DNA from 2 places in the Streptomyces sp. NPDC046925 genome. Region 2 is predicted to be linked to the other one. Evidence: riboswitches for the same ligand, from Rfam matches in the RefSeq annotation. Region 2 holds a riboswitch; the other holds the start of a gene.

Region 1 (7,627 bases), on a different contig from region 2:
CCGTCATCACCGGCTTCGCCGAGTTCGTCCTCAAACGCCGGACGGGCTGAATGGGCCGGGGGTCTGGGGGCGGAGCCCCCTGCGCGGCGCAGCCGCCAATGGATACAGCCGGGAAGGGGCGGGGTTGGGGATGAAAAAAGTCAGTTCCCCAGCGCCCTCAGCTGGTCCAGGAACCACTGGGACGGGGGGAGGGAAGTTGCCGCCGCAGCGAGCCGCTTCGTGCGTTCCGCGCGTTCCGCGAGAGGCATAGTCAGCGCCGAATGCAACGCCTCCGCAGTGGCCGTCACGTCGTACGGATTCACCACCACCGCATCCTCGCCCAGCTCCTCGTACGCCCCCGCCTCCCGGGACAGGACCAGCGCGCACCCCTCGTCGGAGACGACAGGAACCTCCTTGGCGACCAGGTTCATCCCGTCCCGGATGGGGTTCACCAGGGCCACGTCGGCGAGACGGTACGCCGCGAGCGAGCGGGCGAAGTCGTCCTTGACGTGCAGGACGACCGGCGTCCAACCCTCCACCCCGTACTCGGAGTTGATCTCGTCCGCGAGCCTCTGCACGGAGGCCGTGTAGTCGCGGTACACCGCGAGATCCTGCCGCGACGGATACGCGAACGCGACATGCACGACCCGCTCCCGCCACTCGGGCCGCGTGGCGAGCAGCTCGCGGTACGCCTGCAACCCCCGCACGATGTTCTTGGAGAGCTCGGTCCTGTCGACGCGGACCACTACCTTCCGGTCGCCCCCGATCTGCTCCCGCAGCGCGACGAGCCGCTCCTCCACGTCATCCCGCCGCGACCGCTCCCGCAGGAAATCCGCGTCGGCCCCGAGCCCGTGCACCCCGATCCGCGTCCCCGACGTACCGCCCAGGATCGCGACGCAGCAGTCGCTGAACGCGTCCGCCCACCGCCCCGTCAGGAACGCGGCCCGGTCGGCGCCCAGGATGCCGCGCAGCAGCTGTTCGGAGACGTCGTCCGGCAGCATCCGGAAGTAGTCGACCGGCGCCCACGGGGTGTGCGAGAAGTGGCCGATGCGCAGGTCGGGGCGGAGTTCGCGCAGCATCCCCGGCACCAGGGCCAGGTGGTAGTCCTGGACGAGGACCGCAGCGCCCCCGGCCGCGCTCTCGGCGAGCGCCTCCGCGAAGGCCCGGTTGTAGGTCTCGTACGACGCCCACTGCGCACGGAACTCCGGGCCGAAGGCCGGTTCGAGCGGCGTCTGGTACAGCATGTGGTGGACGAACCAGAGGACCGAGTTCGCGATTCCGTTGTACGCGTCGGCGTGCACCCGCTCATCGATGTCGAGCATCCGTACGCCGGGCTCGCCGACCCCGCGCCGCACGGCCTCGCGGTCGCCGTCGCCCAGGGCCGCGCACACCCACAGGGCGGCCTCGGAGTCGCCGATCGCGCTGAGCCCGGAGACGAGTCCGCCGCCGCCCCGCTTGGCCGTCAGCTCCCCGTTCTCCTCCAGGGCGTACGAGACGGGGCCGCGGTTGGACGCGACGAGGACCTGCGCTGCGGCGTGCTCGGAGACCATGTGCGCAACCTAGCCCTTCCGGGAAGGGCTCAAACGTACGGCTAGTTCCGTCTGCTCCGTGCCGCCGCCACCGCGAGCGCGCCCAGGACGCACAGGGAGATCGCGAGGCCCGCGTACAGCATCGTGTCCGAGTCGCTGCCGGCCTTGGCCAGCTCTCCCCGCACGGTCTGCTGCTCGTCCGCTCGCAGTGTCGCGCCGTGACGCACCTCCGCGGATGCCGCGGTCCCGGCTGTCGTGGTCGCCGCTGTCGCGAGCGCGGGCACGGCCGCTCCGCCGAGCAGTAGTCCCGCCATGAGGCCGACCGTGGCCACGGTCATGCCACCGATACGTCGCGCGCTTCCCCTTGCATGTCTTTGCCGCATAAGTGGGGAATGTAGACAAAATGCCCGGCGAAGAGCGGTTACGCCACGCGGCGGGCCGTGTACTCCGCGACCCCGGACATCGGCGGACGCTCCTCCGTGTCGACCGAATGGGTCCGCGGTTCGAACCCCTGCTCGCCCCGTTCGAACTGTATGAGCTCGGGGCGTACGAGATGGCCGCGCGCCAGGCGCAGCTGTGCCGTCCGGTAGATCGCCGCGGCCATCCGGCCGAGCGCCTGCCCGTCCTGGTGGCGGTGCTTGCGCACCCCGACGTCGACCTGCGCGAGCGCGTCCAGGCCCACGGTGTGCAGCGCGTCGACGAGCAGCCCGAGCTCCACGCCGTATCCGACGGGGAACGGCAGCCGCTCCAGGAGGGATCTGCGCGCCGCGTACTCCCCGCCCAGCGGCTGCACGAATCCGGCGAGTTGGGGCCAGTGCATGTTGAGCAGCGGGCGCGCCATCAGCTCGGTGACCCGGCCGCCCTGGTCGTCGGTCCCGGCCAGCGGGCGGTCGTACATCGCCTTCACGAAGTCCACGTCGGGCTCGGTCAGGAGCGGGCCCACGATCCCCGTCACGAAGTCCGCCGAGAACTCCCGCAGGTCCGCGTCGACGAACGCGACGATGTCGCCGCCGGTCACCAGGAGCGAGCGCCACAGGACCTCGCCCTTGCCGGGCACGGCCGGGATGCGCGGCAGGATCTCGTCCCGGTGCACGACCCGCGCGCCCGCCGCCCCGGCGACCTCGGCCGTACGGTCGCGGGAGCCGGAATCCACGACCACGAGTTCGTCGACGAGGGGGGTCTTCTCGATCAGCTCGCGGCGGATCTCGGCGACGATCTCGCCGACCGTCTCCTCCTCGTCGAGCGCGGGCAGGACGACACTCACCGAGGCTCCCGACGCCCGTTTGGCGGCGACGAGCGCGCTGAGCGGGCGGTCTGCGACGGACCAGGAACGCCTGGTCAGCCAGCGCTCGGCCTCTTCCAGCACGGGTGGCTCCTCCTGTGTGTGACCTACATGTGATCCATCTCGCGGTTCGGACGACTATCTCAAGGGTCCAGGCCGTCGGTTACAGTCTTGAACAACGCCGATGACCATCGCATGCCGGGGTCATCGCGCGACAAATGCCCCGGGCCCCTGAAGCCCGGCGCCATACCGCTCATCCAGAGGGGCAGAGGGATACGGCCCGTTGAAGCCCCGGCAACCATCCCGCCGACCGCGCACGCGAGGTCTCGGTGGGGAAGGTGCCAATTCCGTCTCGCGGCGAGATGCGTCGCGAGGAAGATGAGGAGAAAGGGCCTCGCCTCCATGGCTGCGCAGACTGTCGCAACGAACGACACCACCACCTCCACCACGACGTCCACGGGTTCTGTGGACCTCGGCCCCGCGTCCGGCCTCTCCTGCCGCGAGTGCGGTGAGCTCTACGCCCTCGGCCCGATCTTCGCCTGCCAGGCCTGTTTCGGCCCGCTCGAAGTCGCGTACGACCTGCCGACCGGTGACCCCGAGGCGCTCCGCAAGCAGATCGAGTCCGGCCCGGACAACATCTGGCGCTACGCCCCTCTCCTGCCCGTCCCGGCGGACGTCGCCGAGAAGCCCAACCTCAACCCTGGTTGGACCAAGCTCGTCAAGGCCGACAACCTCGCCCGCGAGCTCGGCGTCGAGCAGGGCAAGCTGTTCGTCAAGGACGACTCGGGCAACCCGACGCACTCCTTCAAGGACCGCGTCGTGGCGCAGGCCATCGAGGCGGCCCGCGCCTTCGGCTTCACCACGCTCTCCTGCTCCTCCACCGGCAACCTCGCGGGCGCCGTCGGCGCCGCCGCGGCCCGCGCCGGCTTCCGCTCCTGCGTGTTCATCCCGCACGACCTGGAGCAGGGCAAGGTCGTCATGGCCGCGGTGTACGGCGGCGAGCTCGTCGGCATCGAGGGCAACTACGACGACGTGAACCGCTTCTGCTCCGAGCTCATCGGCGACCCGCTGGGCGAGGGCTGGGGCTTCGTGAACGTGAACCTGCGGCCGTACTACGGAGAGGGCTCCAAGACCCTCGCGTACGAGATCTGCGAGCAGCTGGGGTGGGTCCTTCCCGACCAGCTGGTCATCCCGATCGCGTCGGGCTCTCAGCTCACGAAGATCGACAAGGGTCTCAAGGAGCTCATCAAGCTGGGGCTCGTCGAGGACAAGCCCTACAAGATCTTCGGCGCCCAGGCCGAGGGCTGCTCGCCGGTGTCCACCGCCTTCAAGGCCGGGCACGACGTCGTGCGCCCGCAGAAGCCGGACACCATCGCCAAGTCCCTCGCCATCGGCAACCCCGCCGACGGGCCGTACGTCCTGGACATCGCGCGCCGTACGGGCGGTGCGGTGGAGGACGTGAACGACGAGCAGGTCGTCGACGCGATCGAGCTGCTCGCTCGGAGTGAGGGGATCTTCGCGGAGACCGCCGGGGGTGTGACGGTGGGCGTCACCAAGAAGCTGATCGACGCCGGTCTCATCGACCCCACGCTCACCACGGTGGTCCTGAACACCGGTGACGGGCTCAAGACGCTTGACGCTGTCGCCGAGACCTCTCAGGCGACCGCGACGATCAAGCCCAACCTTGACGCGTTTCGCGCCGCGGGTCTTGCCGGTTAACCGCCGTAGGGCCTGAGCCTTGTTTCCGGCTGCGGACCGTCGTGGCTGGTCGCGCAGTTCCCCGCGCCCCTGACGGGGCGCCCCACGCCCCCGAACTACCGAGGTGATCCCCATGAGCGTGAACGTTCGTATCCCCACCATTCTCCGCACCTACACCGGCGGTCAGTCCGAGGTCGCCGCCGAGGGGGCGAACCTCTCCGAGGTCATCGCCGACCTGGAGAAGAACCACGCCGGTATCGCCGCTCGCGTCCTGGACGACCAGGGCAAGCTGCGGCGCTTCGTGAACGTCTACGTGAACGACGACGACGTCCGCTTCGAGCAGGGTCTGGAGACCGCCACGCCGGACGGCGCGGGTATCTCGATCATTCCCGCCGTCGCCGGTGGTTGATTCTTTAAAGAAATACCCTGCGTAATCGGCTTTGCCCCCTCCGCGAGAGAAGTGGAGGGGGCAATTCCATGTGGTTGAGCGCGGTACAGTTGGGAAGCAAGCTTCCCCGTTTGTGCCGAGCGCATATACGAAGTCGCCCCGAGGCCGACCAGAAGTAGCCAATGTGCACTGCCCATTTGCCCCTCTCGCGGCATTTGTCCGGCCCGACTTGCCCTGAACTCCGGTAAATCCTCCGCATATTTCCGATCAGGCGTGCCCAGAATTCTCGTCTGATTGACCTGTTGCAGAGGGCAGTTGGACAGATACATTCAGCCGCGGTCGACGCGTTCCGGCGCACGCCTCCACAACCCATTGGGGGGGTGAGGTCTGACCCGGGTCCGCGAAGTGCGGGTCCGTGCAAGGGCCAGTAATAGGGGAGTTAGGCATGGCTCAGGGCACCGTCAAGTGGTTCAACGCGGAGAAGGGGTACGGCTTCATCGCGGTCGACGGTGGTGCGGATGTATTCGTCCACTACAGCGCGATCCAGATGGACGGCTACCGCACCCTTGAAGAAGGTCAGCGAGTTGAGTTCGAGATCTCGCAGGGCCAGAAGGGTCCGCAGGCGGACATGGTCAAGCTCGCCGTCTGATCTCGGCGCGATCGGCCAGCGACTTAGCGAGTGACGAGGGGCCCGTATCCCGACAGGGGTACGGGCCCCTCGTGCGTCCGGCCGTGCGCCCCGCACCGCGCCCTGGACGCGCCCCCCTCGTACGTCCGGGATCCACCAGAGGCGCTTGCACTCGTAGGGGTCGAGTGCTAATCATTGGGCTTAGCACTCTCCGAGTGAGAGTGACAGAACTTGGATCGGGTCGGTGAGGCCCGCACGCCGGGTGGGGCAAGGAACCACAAGGCTTGCAGGCCGTCCGTCGCGGGCACCGATGCGATCCGGAGCATGCCACCCCTGTCCGGGAGGACCACTTCACATGGCCAAGATCATCGCGTTCGACGAGGAGGCACGGCGCGGCCTCGAGCGCGGCATGAACCAGCTCGCCGACGCCGTCAAGGTGACCCTGGGCCCCAAGGGTCGCAACGTCGTCCTCGAGAAGAAGTGGGGTGCCCCCACGATCACCAACGATGGTGTTTCCATCGCCAAGGAGATCGAGCTCGAGGACCCGTACGAGAAGATCGGCGCCGAGCTGGTCAAGGAGGTCGCGAAGAAGACGGACGACGTCGCCGGTGACGGCACGACGACCGCGACCGTCCTGGCGCAGGCGCTGGTCCGCGAGGGCCTGCGCAACGTAGCCGCCGGTGCCAACCCGATGGCCCTCAAGCGTGGCATCGAGAAGGCCGTCGAGGCCGTCTCGGGCGCCCTGCTCGAGCAGGCCAAGGACGTGGAGACCAAGGAGCAGATCGCTTCGACCGCCTCCATCTCCGCCGCCGACACCCAGATCGGCGAGCTCATCGCCGAGGCCATGGACAAGGTCGGCAAGGAAGGCGTCATCACCGTCGAGGAGTCGCAGACCTTCGGTCTTGAGCTTGAGCTCACCGAGGGCATGCGCTTCGACAAGGGCTACATCTCGGCGTACTTCGCCACCGACATGGAGCGTATGGAGGCGTCGCTCGACGACCCGTACATCCTGATCGTCAACTCGAAGATCTCGAACGTGAAGGACCTCCTTCCGCTCCTCGAGAAGGTCATGCAGTCCGGCAAGCCGCTGCTGATCATCGCCGAGGACGTCGAGGGCGAGGCCCTGTCGACCCTGGTCGTCAACAAGATCCGTGGCACCTTCAAGTCCGTCGCCGTCAAGGCGCCCGGCTTCGGTGACCGCCGCAAGGCCATGCTCGGCGACATCGCCATCCTCACCGGTGGCACCGTCATCTCCGAGGAGGTCGGCCTCAAGCTGGAGAACGCCGGTCTCGACCTGCTCGGCCGCGCCCGCAAGGTCGTCATCACCAAGGACGAGACCACGATCGTCGACGGCTCCGGTGAGAGCGACCAGGTCCAGGGTCGCGTCAACCAGATCCGCGCCGAGATCGAGAACTCGGACAGCGACTACGACCGCGAGAAGCTGCAGGAGCGCCTGGCGAAGCTTGCCGGCGGTGTTGCGGTCATCAAGGCCGGTGCCGCGACCGAGGTCGAGCTCAAGGAGCGCAAGCACCGCATCGAGGACGCCGTTCGCAACGCGAAGGCGGCCGTCGAAGAGGGCATCGTCGCCGGTGGTGGCGTGGCGCTGCTGCAGGCCGCCGCCGTCTTCGAGAAGCTGGAGCTCGAGGGTGACGAGGCGACCGGCGCCAACGCCGTGAAGCTCGCCCTGGAGGCCCCGCTCAAGCAGATCGCCGTCAACGGCGGCCTTGAGGGCGGCGTCGTCGTCGAGAAGGTCCGCAACCTCACCGTCGGCCACGGCCTGAACGCCGCGACCGGTGAGTACGTCGACATGATCGCCGAGGGCATCCTCGACCCCGCGAAGGTCACGCGCTCTGCCCTGCAGAACGCCGCGTCCATCGCCGCGCTGTTCCTCACCACCGAGGCCGTCATCGCCGACAAGCCGGAGAAGGCGGGCGCTGCCCCGGCCGGCGGCGGCATGCCGGGCGGTGACATGGACTTCTGATCCTCCCGGATCAGCGGTTCATCGCTTCACGCGAACCGAGGGCGGCACTCCTTCTCACGAAGGGGTGCCGCCCTCGGGCGTTGCCAGGGCATAGGCGATGCCCTCGTTGATGTCGGCCTCCAGACCCTTGCGGAAGGCGGCG
Region 2 (7,627 bases):
CCAGGAACACAGCGAGCAGCCGGTCTCCGGGGCCTGGGAGCCCGCTGAGACCCGCTGTGCCCTCCTCCTCGCCACGGTCGTCGCGCTCTGGTGCAGCGGGCCGCTCCACCAAGTGCCGCCCGCGGTCGTCGCGTTGATCGGCGCGGTCGTCGCCTCCTCCCCCGCCCTGGGGACCGTACGTCTGAAGGACGCGCTCAAGACCGTGCCGTGGGCGCTGCTGCTCTTCATGGCGGCGACGATGGCGATGGGCGTCGCCCTGGCCGACTCGGGAGCGGCGAAGTGGCTGGTGGGCGGGGTCCCCCTCGATGTGCCGCCCTGGCTCTTCCTGACCGTCGTCGTGGCGGTCAGCACGGCCGCGCACCTGGTCCTGCAGTCCCGCTCGGCCCGCTCGTCCGTCCTGGTCCCGCTGGTCGTCGCGGCGGCGGTCGGCGCGGGCGTCAACCCGGTCGCCGCCGCGCTCGCCTCCACGGCCGCCGCCGGCTTCTGCCACACCCTGCCCGCGTCCGCGAAGCCCGTCACGCTCTTCGCCGACATCCCCGGCACCCCCACTTACACCCCGCGTGACCTGCTGCGCCTCTCCGCGGTCCTGGCACCCCTGACCGCGGCCCTCGTCCTGCTCTTCGCCGTCACGCTCTGGCCGCTGCTCGGCGTGCCCGTCCGCTGATCCCGTTCGCACTGGAGACCCCATGCTGACCCGTTTCGCCATCGCCCCCAGCGGCTTCAAGGAGTCCCTGTCCGCGCCGTCCGCGGCCGAGTCGATCGCCGAAGGAGTACGCCGTGTCGTCCCGCACGCCGAGACCGATCTGATCCCCCTGGTGGACGGCGGCGAAGGCACCGCCCGCGCCCTGGCAGCCACCGGCGGAGGGCGCCTGGTCGCGCTGCCCGCCACCGGTCCCGTGGGCCAGCGGATCGGCACGCACTTCGCGCTCCTGCCGGACGGCACGGCGGTCGTCGAGATGGCCGCGGTCGCCGGGCTCTCGCTGGTCCCGCGCGATCTGCGCGACCCCGGTGCCACCACGACGTACGGCGTCGGCGAGCTGATCGGCGCCGCGCTGGACGCGGGCGCCCGCCGCATCCTGGTGGGCTGCGGCGACTCCGGCACGTCGGACGGCGGCGCGGGGGCACTCCAGGCGCTGGGCGCCCGGCTCCTGGACGCGGACGGCTGGGAACTCCCGCGCGGCGGCCGGGAGCTGACCCGCCTGAGCCGCATCGACGGCTCGGGGCTCGACCCCCGTCTGAAGGACACCGAGATCCGCGTCGCCTGCAACCCCTTCAACGTCCTGACCGGCGAGCGCGGCGTGGCCCGCGTCTTCGGCCCGCAGAAGGGCGCCACTCCCGCGCAGGTCGAACAGCTCGCGGCGGCACTCGACCGCTGGGCGCACGTCCTGACCCGCGACCTGCACGCCACGACGGACCTCGCCCTCGGCCCCGGAACAGGCGCCTCCGGAGGCCTGGGAGCCGGTCTCGCGGCCCTCGGCGCCCGGCTCCTGCCCCGCTTCGACGTCCTGCTCGACCATCTGGACCTGGACGCGAGGCTGGCCCGCGCCGACCTGGTCATCACCGCCGAGGGGGCCCTCGACCACCAGACGCCGCGCGGCAAGGTCCCCGCCGAAGTCGCCCGGCGCGCCAAGCGGTTCGGCCGTCCCGTCCTGGTCCTCGCGGGCACGATCGGCCAGGGCGCCCACCACGTACGGGCGGTGGGCGTGGACGCCTACAGCTCGATCCTGCCCGCGCCGGTCTCGCTGACCGAGGCGCTGGGGCGGGGCGGCGAGTTCCTCACCGACGCGACCGAGCGTGCCCTGCGGATGATCGTGCTGGGGTCACGCCTGAAAGGACGGGAGGGCAGGACGAAGGCTCAGGCGGCGTTGGTGTCCGGCACGCAGCGCCCGTCCTCGGTGCGGTAGTTCCAGCGCGCGCCGTCCGCCACCAGCTCCTTGACGGCGCGCACGAAGCGCTCCACGTGCTCGTCGGGGGTGCCCGCGCCGAAGCTGACCCGGATCGCGTTCAGGGACTTCTCGCCGGGCGCGGCCTCGGGGGCACCGCACTCGCCCTGGGTCTGCGGGTCGCTGCCGAGCAGGGTGCGCACCAGCGGGTGGGCGCAGAACAGGCCGTCGCGGACGCCGATGCCGTACTCGGCGGAGAGCGCGGCGGCGAAGTGCGAGCTGTTCCAGCCGTCGACGACGAAGGAGATGACGCCGACGCGCGGGGCGTCGTCGCCGAAGAGCGAGAGTACCTTCACCGCGGGCACCTCGGCGAGGCCGTCCTGCACCTTGGCGATGAGGTGGCGCTCGCGGGCGACGAGCTCGTCGAAGCCGGCCTCGGTCAGCGCCTTGCACGCGGAGGCGATCGAGTACACGCCGATGACGTTCGGCGAACCGGCCTCGTGCCGCGCGGCGGTGTCGTGCCACTCGACGTCCACGCCGCCGCCTGCTTCCTTGGGGCGCCGCGCGACCTTGCGCGAGGCGCCGCCGCCCGCGAGGTAGGGCTCGGCCGCCTGGAGCCAGTCGGAGCGGCCCGCGAGGACGCCGGAGCCGAAGGGCGCGTACAGCTTGTGGCCGGAGAAGGCGACCCAGTCGACGTCGAGCTCGCTGATGGAGACGGGGTGGTGCGGCGCGAGCTGCGCGGCGTCCAGGACGATGCGGGCGCCGTGCGCGTGGGCGGCGGTGGCCAGCTCCCTGACCGGCCACAGCTCACCGGTGACGTTCGACGCGCCGGTGACGCAGACCAGGGCGGGCCCGTAGGGGTCGCGGTCGGCGAGGGCGCGCTCCAGGGTCTCGACGGCCTGCTCGGCGGTGCGCGGCGCGTTCAGGTACGTCACGCGGGCGTCGCGCCAGGGCAGGAGCGAGGCGTGGTGCTCGGTCTCGAAGACGAAGACCTGGCAGTCGGCGGGCAGGGCGGCGGCCAGCAGGTTGAGCGAGTCGGTGGTCGAACGCGTGAAGACGACCTGGTCGTTCTCGCGGCAGCCGAGGAACTCGGCGACGGTGACCCGGCTGTTCTCGAAGAGGTCGGTGGAGAGCTGCGAGAGGTACCCGGCACCGCGGTGCACGCTTCCGTAGTACGGCGCGTACGCGGCCACGTCGTCCCACACGCGCTGCAGTGCCGGGGCGCTCGCCGCGTAGTCGAGCGCCGCGTAGGTCACCTCGCCGCCGGTCACGAGCGGCACGGTGACGTCACGGCCGAGGACGGGCAGCGGGGCGGCACAGACGGTCTGATCGGCGGCGACAGCGGTGGTGGCAGACATGGCGAACTCCCGTGGGAAGGCAGGCGAGTTCACTGCAGGGACGCACAGAGGGCGCTGCAGTGACGAAGAGAAAAAGGGGGTGCGGAAGAGGGGCCGGAAAGCCCTATCGCATTCGCTTGCTCACGAGACTGCTCCCTTGAGGACCAGGACCCCAGGGTGTTCGCAGGGGTCCGCGCTTGCCATACGCCTTGCTGCGTACGGCCTGGTCTTCACCCGGGGCACCCCGCCACGGACGGAGGGTTGCCGGACAGCGAGCCGGGGCTTAATCGCTGTCACTCATGACCTGTGCAGCATCTTGCCACACGATCTTCCCGGTGCACACCGCAGTCCGGCATCCGGACTGCGGTGTGCGCCACACTCACCTGTTGCTGGCCGCCACCCACCGCTCGAGGGCCTGCTTGGCGGCCCCGGAGTCGATCGACTCGGCCGCCTTCGCGATACCGGCGCCGATCTGCTCCACGAGGGTGCCCTCGCCCGGCGTGCGGGCCACCAGGGCCGCCGCCGTGTTGAGCAGCACGGCGTCCCGCACGGGACCGCTCTCGCCGTCCAGGAGCCGCAGCGCCACCTCGGCGTTGTACGAGGCGTCGGCGCCCCGCAGGGCCTCCACGGGGACGAGGTCGATGCCGACGTCCCGCGGGTCGAAGGCCTCCTCGCGCACGGCGCCGTCCCGTACGACCCAGACCCGCGAGGTCGACGTGGTCGTCAGCTCGTCGAGCCCGTCGTCGCCGCGGAAGACGAGGGAGGAGTGCCCGCGCTCGGCGAAGACCCCGGCCACGATCGGCGCCATCCGCGCGTCGGCGACACCGACCGCCTGGGCCCGCACCCTGGCCGGGTTGGTGAGCGGCCCCAGGGCGTTGAAGACGGTCCTGATGCCCAGCTGGCTGCGTGCCGCGCCGGCGTGCCGCAGCGCCGGGTGGAACTTCACGGCGAAGCAGAAGGTGATCCCGGCTTCGTCGGCCACCTCGACGACCCGCTTCAGGGGCAGCTCCAGATTGACCCCGAGCTTCTCCAGGACGTCGGAGGCGCCCGACGCGCTGGAGGCGGCGCGGTTGCCGTGCTTGACGACCTTCGCGCCCGCGCCGGCGGCCACGATCGCGGACATCGTGGAGATGTTGACGGTCTTGGCGCCGTCGCCGCCGGTGCCGACGATGTCGACGGTCTGCCCCGGCACCTCGATGACGTTGGCGTGCTCGTACATCGTCTGGACGAGGCCGGAGATCTCCTCCACGGTCTCGCCCTTGGCCCGCAGCGCGACCATGAAGCCCGCGATCTGCGCGTCGGTCGCCTCGCCCCGCATGATGCGGTCCATCGCCCAGGCCGTGTCGGCGGCGCTCTGGTCGCGCCCTTCGAGCAGCCCGTTCAGTACACCGGGCCAGGAACGGGCCGCCGCGGTGTTGCCTCCTGCGGGGGTCACAGCGCTCATCTGCCGCTCCTGGGTTCGTTCAGCCATAGGACAGGAACACCTTATCCAGCCCGCAGGACGGCAAAGAGCCCCGTCCATGCACTGGATGCATGGGACGGGGCTCTCGCCGTGGCGACCTTGTGGTCAGAGTGTCATTCGATCAGTGGTGGCCGTGGCCGCTCGTGATCTCCTTGTACTCCTCGGTGGTGGGCTTGGGGATCTGGTTGTCCTCCCCGTAGTAGCCCTTGGAGAGCTTGGCCCTCAGCTTCTGCGAGCCCGACACCTTGCGCTCGACGCCGTTCTCGTCGACCGCGGGGCCGATCTCGACCGGCGCGTACTGCTCGTGCGCGGTGAGCGTGTGCAGCTGCTCCTGATTGAGCGGCTCGTGGACCTCGATGAACTCACCGTGCGGCAGCCGCTTGATGATGCCCGACTCGCGGCCGTGCAGGACCTTGTCCTTGTCGCGCCGCTGCAGACCCAGGCAGATCCGCTTGGTGATGATGAACGCGAGGACCGGCGCCACGAAGAACGCGATGCGCACGAACCAGGTGATCGAGTTGATCGACAGGTGGAAGTGCGTGGCCCAGAGGTCGTTGCCGCCACCGATGAGCAGCACCATGTACCAGGTGATCCACGCGACGCCGAAGCCCGTACGGGTCGGGACGTTGCGCGGGCGGTCCAGGATGTGGTGCTCGCGCTTGTCGCCGGTGACCCAGGACTCGATGAACGGGTAGACCGCGATCGCGACCAGGACCAGCGGGAAGATGATCAGCGGGATGAACACGCCCAGGACGAGCGTGTGGCCCCACAGGTTGATCTCCCAGCCCGGCATCACACGGATCAGGCCCTCGGAGAAGCCCATGTACCAGTCGGGCTGGGCTCCGGTGGAGACCTGGTCCGGACGGTATGGACCGAGCGCCCAGATCGGGTTGATCGTGGCGATCGCCGAGACGGCCGCGATGACACCGAAGACCAGGAAGAAGAAGCCGCCGGCCTTCGCCATGTACACGGGAAGCAGCGGCATGCCGACGACGTTGTTGTTCGTCTTGCCGGGACCCGCGAACTGCGTGTGCTTGTGGTAGAAGACCAGGATCAGGTGCGCCACCACGAGGCCGAGCATGATGCCCGGCAGCAGCAGGATGTGCACCGAGTAGAACCGGGCCACGAAGTCGCCGCCGGGGAACTCCCCGCCGAACAGGAACATCGACAGGTACGTGCCCACGATCGGCACGGACAGGACGGCGCCCTGCATGAAGCGCACACCGGTACCGGAGAGCAGGTCGTCCGGGAGCGAGTAACCGGTGAAGCCGGTGAACATGCCCAGGACGAACAGCAGGAAGCCGAAGACCCAGTTGACCTCGCGGGGCTTGCGGAAGGCACCCGTGAAGAAGACGCGCATCATGTGCACGAACATCGCCGCGAGGAAGATCAGCGCCGCCCAGTGGTGGATCTGCCGGATCAGCAGACCACCGCGCACGTCGAAGCTGATGTGCATGGTCGAGTTGAACGCCTCGGACATCAGCTGGCCCTGCAGCGGGATGTAGCTGCCGTGGTACTCCACCTCGTTCATCGACGGGTGGAAGAACAGGGTCAGGTACACACCCGTGAGGATGATGATGATGAAGCTGTAGAGGCAGATCTCGCCGAGCATGAAGGACCAGTGGTCCGGGAAGATCTTGCGCATGTTGGCCTTGGCCAGGGAGTAGATCCCCAGGCGGCCGTCGGCCCAGTCGGCGACCCGCTCACCGGCGGGCGCCTCCTTCTTACGCGTATCAGTCGTCGTAGTGCTCATCCGCGCTCCCAGAATGCAGGACCGACGGGCTCGGCGAAGTCGCCGAGCGCCTCGAGGTAGCCCTCTTCGTTCACGGCGATGCGCAGCTGCGGCAGCGCGTGACCGGCCGGGCCGAAGATCACTCGGGCACCGTCGGAGAGGTCGAAGGTGGACTGGTGGCACGGGCAGAGGACGTGATGCGTCTGCTGCTCGTACAGGGAGATCGGGCAGCCGACGTGGGTGCAGATCTTCGAGTAGGCGACGACACCTTCGTGCGACCACTCGAGCTCTTGCTTGTCCTTGATGTCGTCCGGCTGGATACGGACGATCATCAGGGCCGCCTTGGCGATCTCCTTCTGGAAGTCGTGATCGTGCTCCTCCAGGCCCTCGGGCTTGGCGAAGGTCAGCGAACCGACCGCGATGTCCGACGGACGCAGCGGCTCGTTCGTGTTCATGTTCACGAGCAGCTTGCCCTTGGACCACAGCGTGTGCCGCAGCTTGTCCTCGGGCAGCGGACCGAGGTCACGCAGCAGGACGACACCCGAGAGCGGCACCATCGCGAGCGCGCCGAACATCGTGTTGCGGATCAGCTTGCGACGGCCGAACTGCGACTCCGCGGCACCGGCCTTGAAGTCGGCCATGACCTTGGCCTTGACCTCGGGCTCGGCCTCGATCGGGTGCCGCTCGTCGGCGACCTCCACGTCGGACATCAGGGTGCGGGCCCAGTGGACCGCGCCCGCGCCGATGCAGAACAGCGCCACGCCCAGGGTCATGCCCAGGGAGAAGTTCAGGGCACTGATGTGGCCGATCGGGAAGATGTAGACGCGCTTGTCGACCGGGAAGGCCACGTACGAGGCGATGAAGCCGATCGTGGCCAGCATCGACAGCGTGAACAGGAACGCGACCGCACGCTCGGACCGCTTGGCGGCCCGCTCGTCGATGTCCTGCACACGATGCTCGTGGGGCGGAAGCCCCGGGTCGGCGAACGGGTTCTCGTCCGCCACGGCCACCGAGCCGTGCTCGGTCTCCTGCGCGCTGGGCAGGTTCTCTTCTGGATTCTCTTGGCTACTCATGACTTCTTGGCCTTTGCGGTCCGAGCGGCGACCCACACGGCGACCGCGATCAGCGTGCCGAGACCGAAGATCCAGCCGAACAGGCCTTCACTGACCGGACCCAGGCCACCCAGCTTGAGACCGCCAGGGCTCTCGGTCTG

Evidence for each region. A riboswitch is a leader RNA that binds a small molecule or an ion and turns the genes downstream of it on or off. The one in region 2 is predicted to bind S-adenosylmethionine.
Region 1: linked by a shared signal. The riboswitch ahead of thrC (threonine synthase) and the one ahead of ABZ906_RS15255 (aminotransferase class V-fold PLP-dependent enzyme) in region 2 are both predicted to bind S-adenosylmethionine.

What each region holds. Positions count from the first base shown of each region.
Region 1 is NZ_JBEYWZ010000007.1:337,119-344,745, reverse strand. Features, by position in the region: gene ABZ906_RS28465 (trehalose-6-phosphate synthase) at 141-1,529, opposite strand; gene ABZ906_RS28460 (hypothetical protein) at 1,571-1,846, opposite strand; gene ABZ906_RS28455 (glucosyl-3-phosphoglycerate synthase) at 1,930-2,874, opposite strand; SAM riboswitch class I at 3,041-3,175, shown strand; gene thrC (threonine synthase) at 3,193-4,509, shown strand; gene ABZ906_RS28445 (MoaD/ThiS family protein) at 4,622-4,897, shown strand; gene ABZ906_RS28440 (cold-shock protein) at 5,322-5,525, shown strand; gene groL (chaperonin GroEL) at 5,860-7,485, shown strand; gene ABZ906_RS28430 (hypothetical protein) at 7,540-7,627, opposite strand, start outside.
Region 2 is NZ_JBEYWZ010000003.1:442,791-450,417, forward strand. Features, by position in the region: gene ABZ906_RS15245 (SLC13 family permease) at 1-664, shown strand, start outside; gene ABZ906_RS15250 (glycerate kinase) at 687-1,904, shown strand; gene ABZ906_RS15255 (aminotransferase class V-fold PLP-dependent enzyme) at 1,856-3,241, opposite strand; SAM riboswitch class IV at 3,409-3,525, opposite strand; gene trpD (anthranilate phosphoribosyltransferase) at 3,600-4,664, opposite strand; gene ABZ906_RS15265 (cytochrome bc complex cytochrome b subunit) at 4,804-6,435, opposite strand; gene ABZ906_RS15270 (Rieske 2Fe-2S domain-containing protein) at 6,432-7,487, opposite strand; gene ABZ906_RS15275 (c-type cytochrome) at 7,484-7,627, opposite strand, start outside.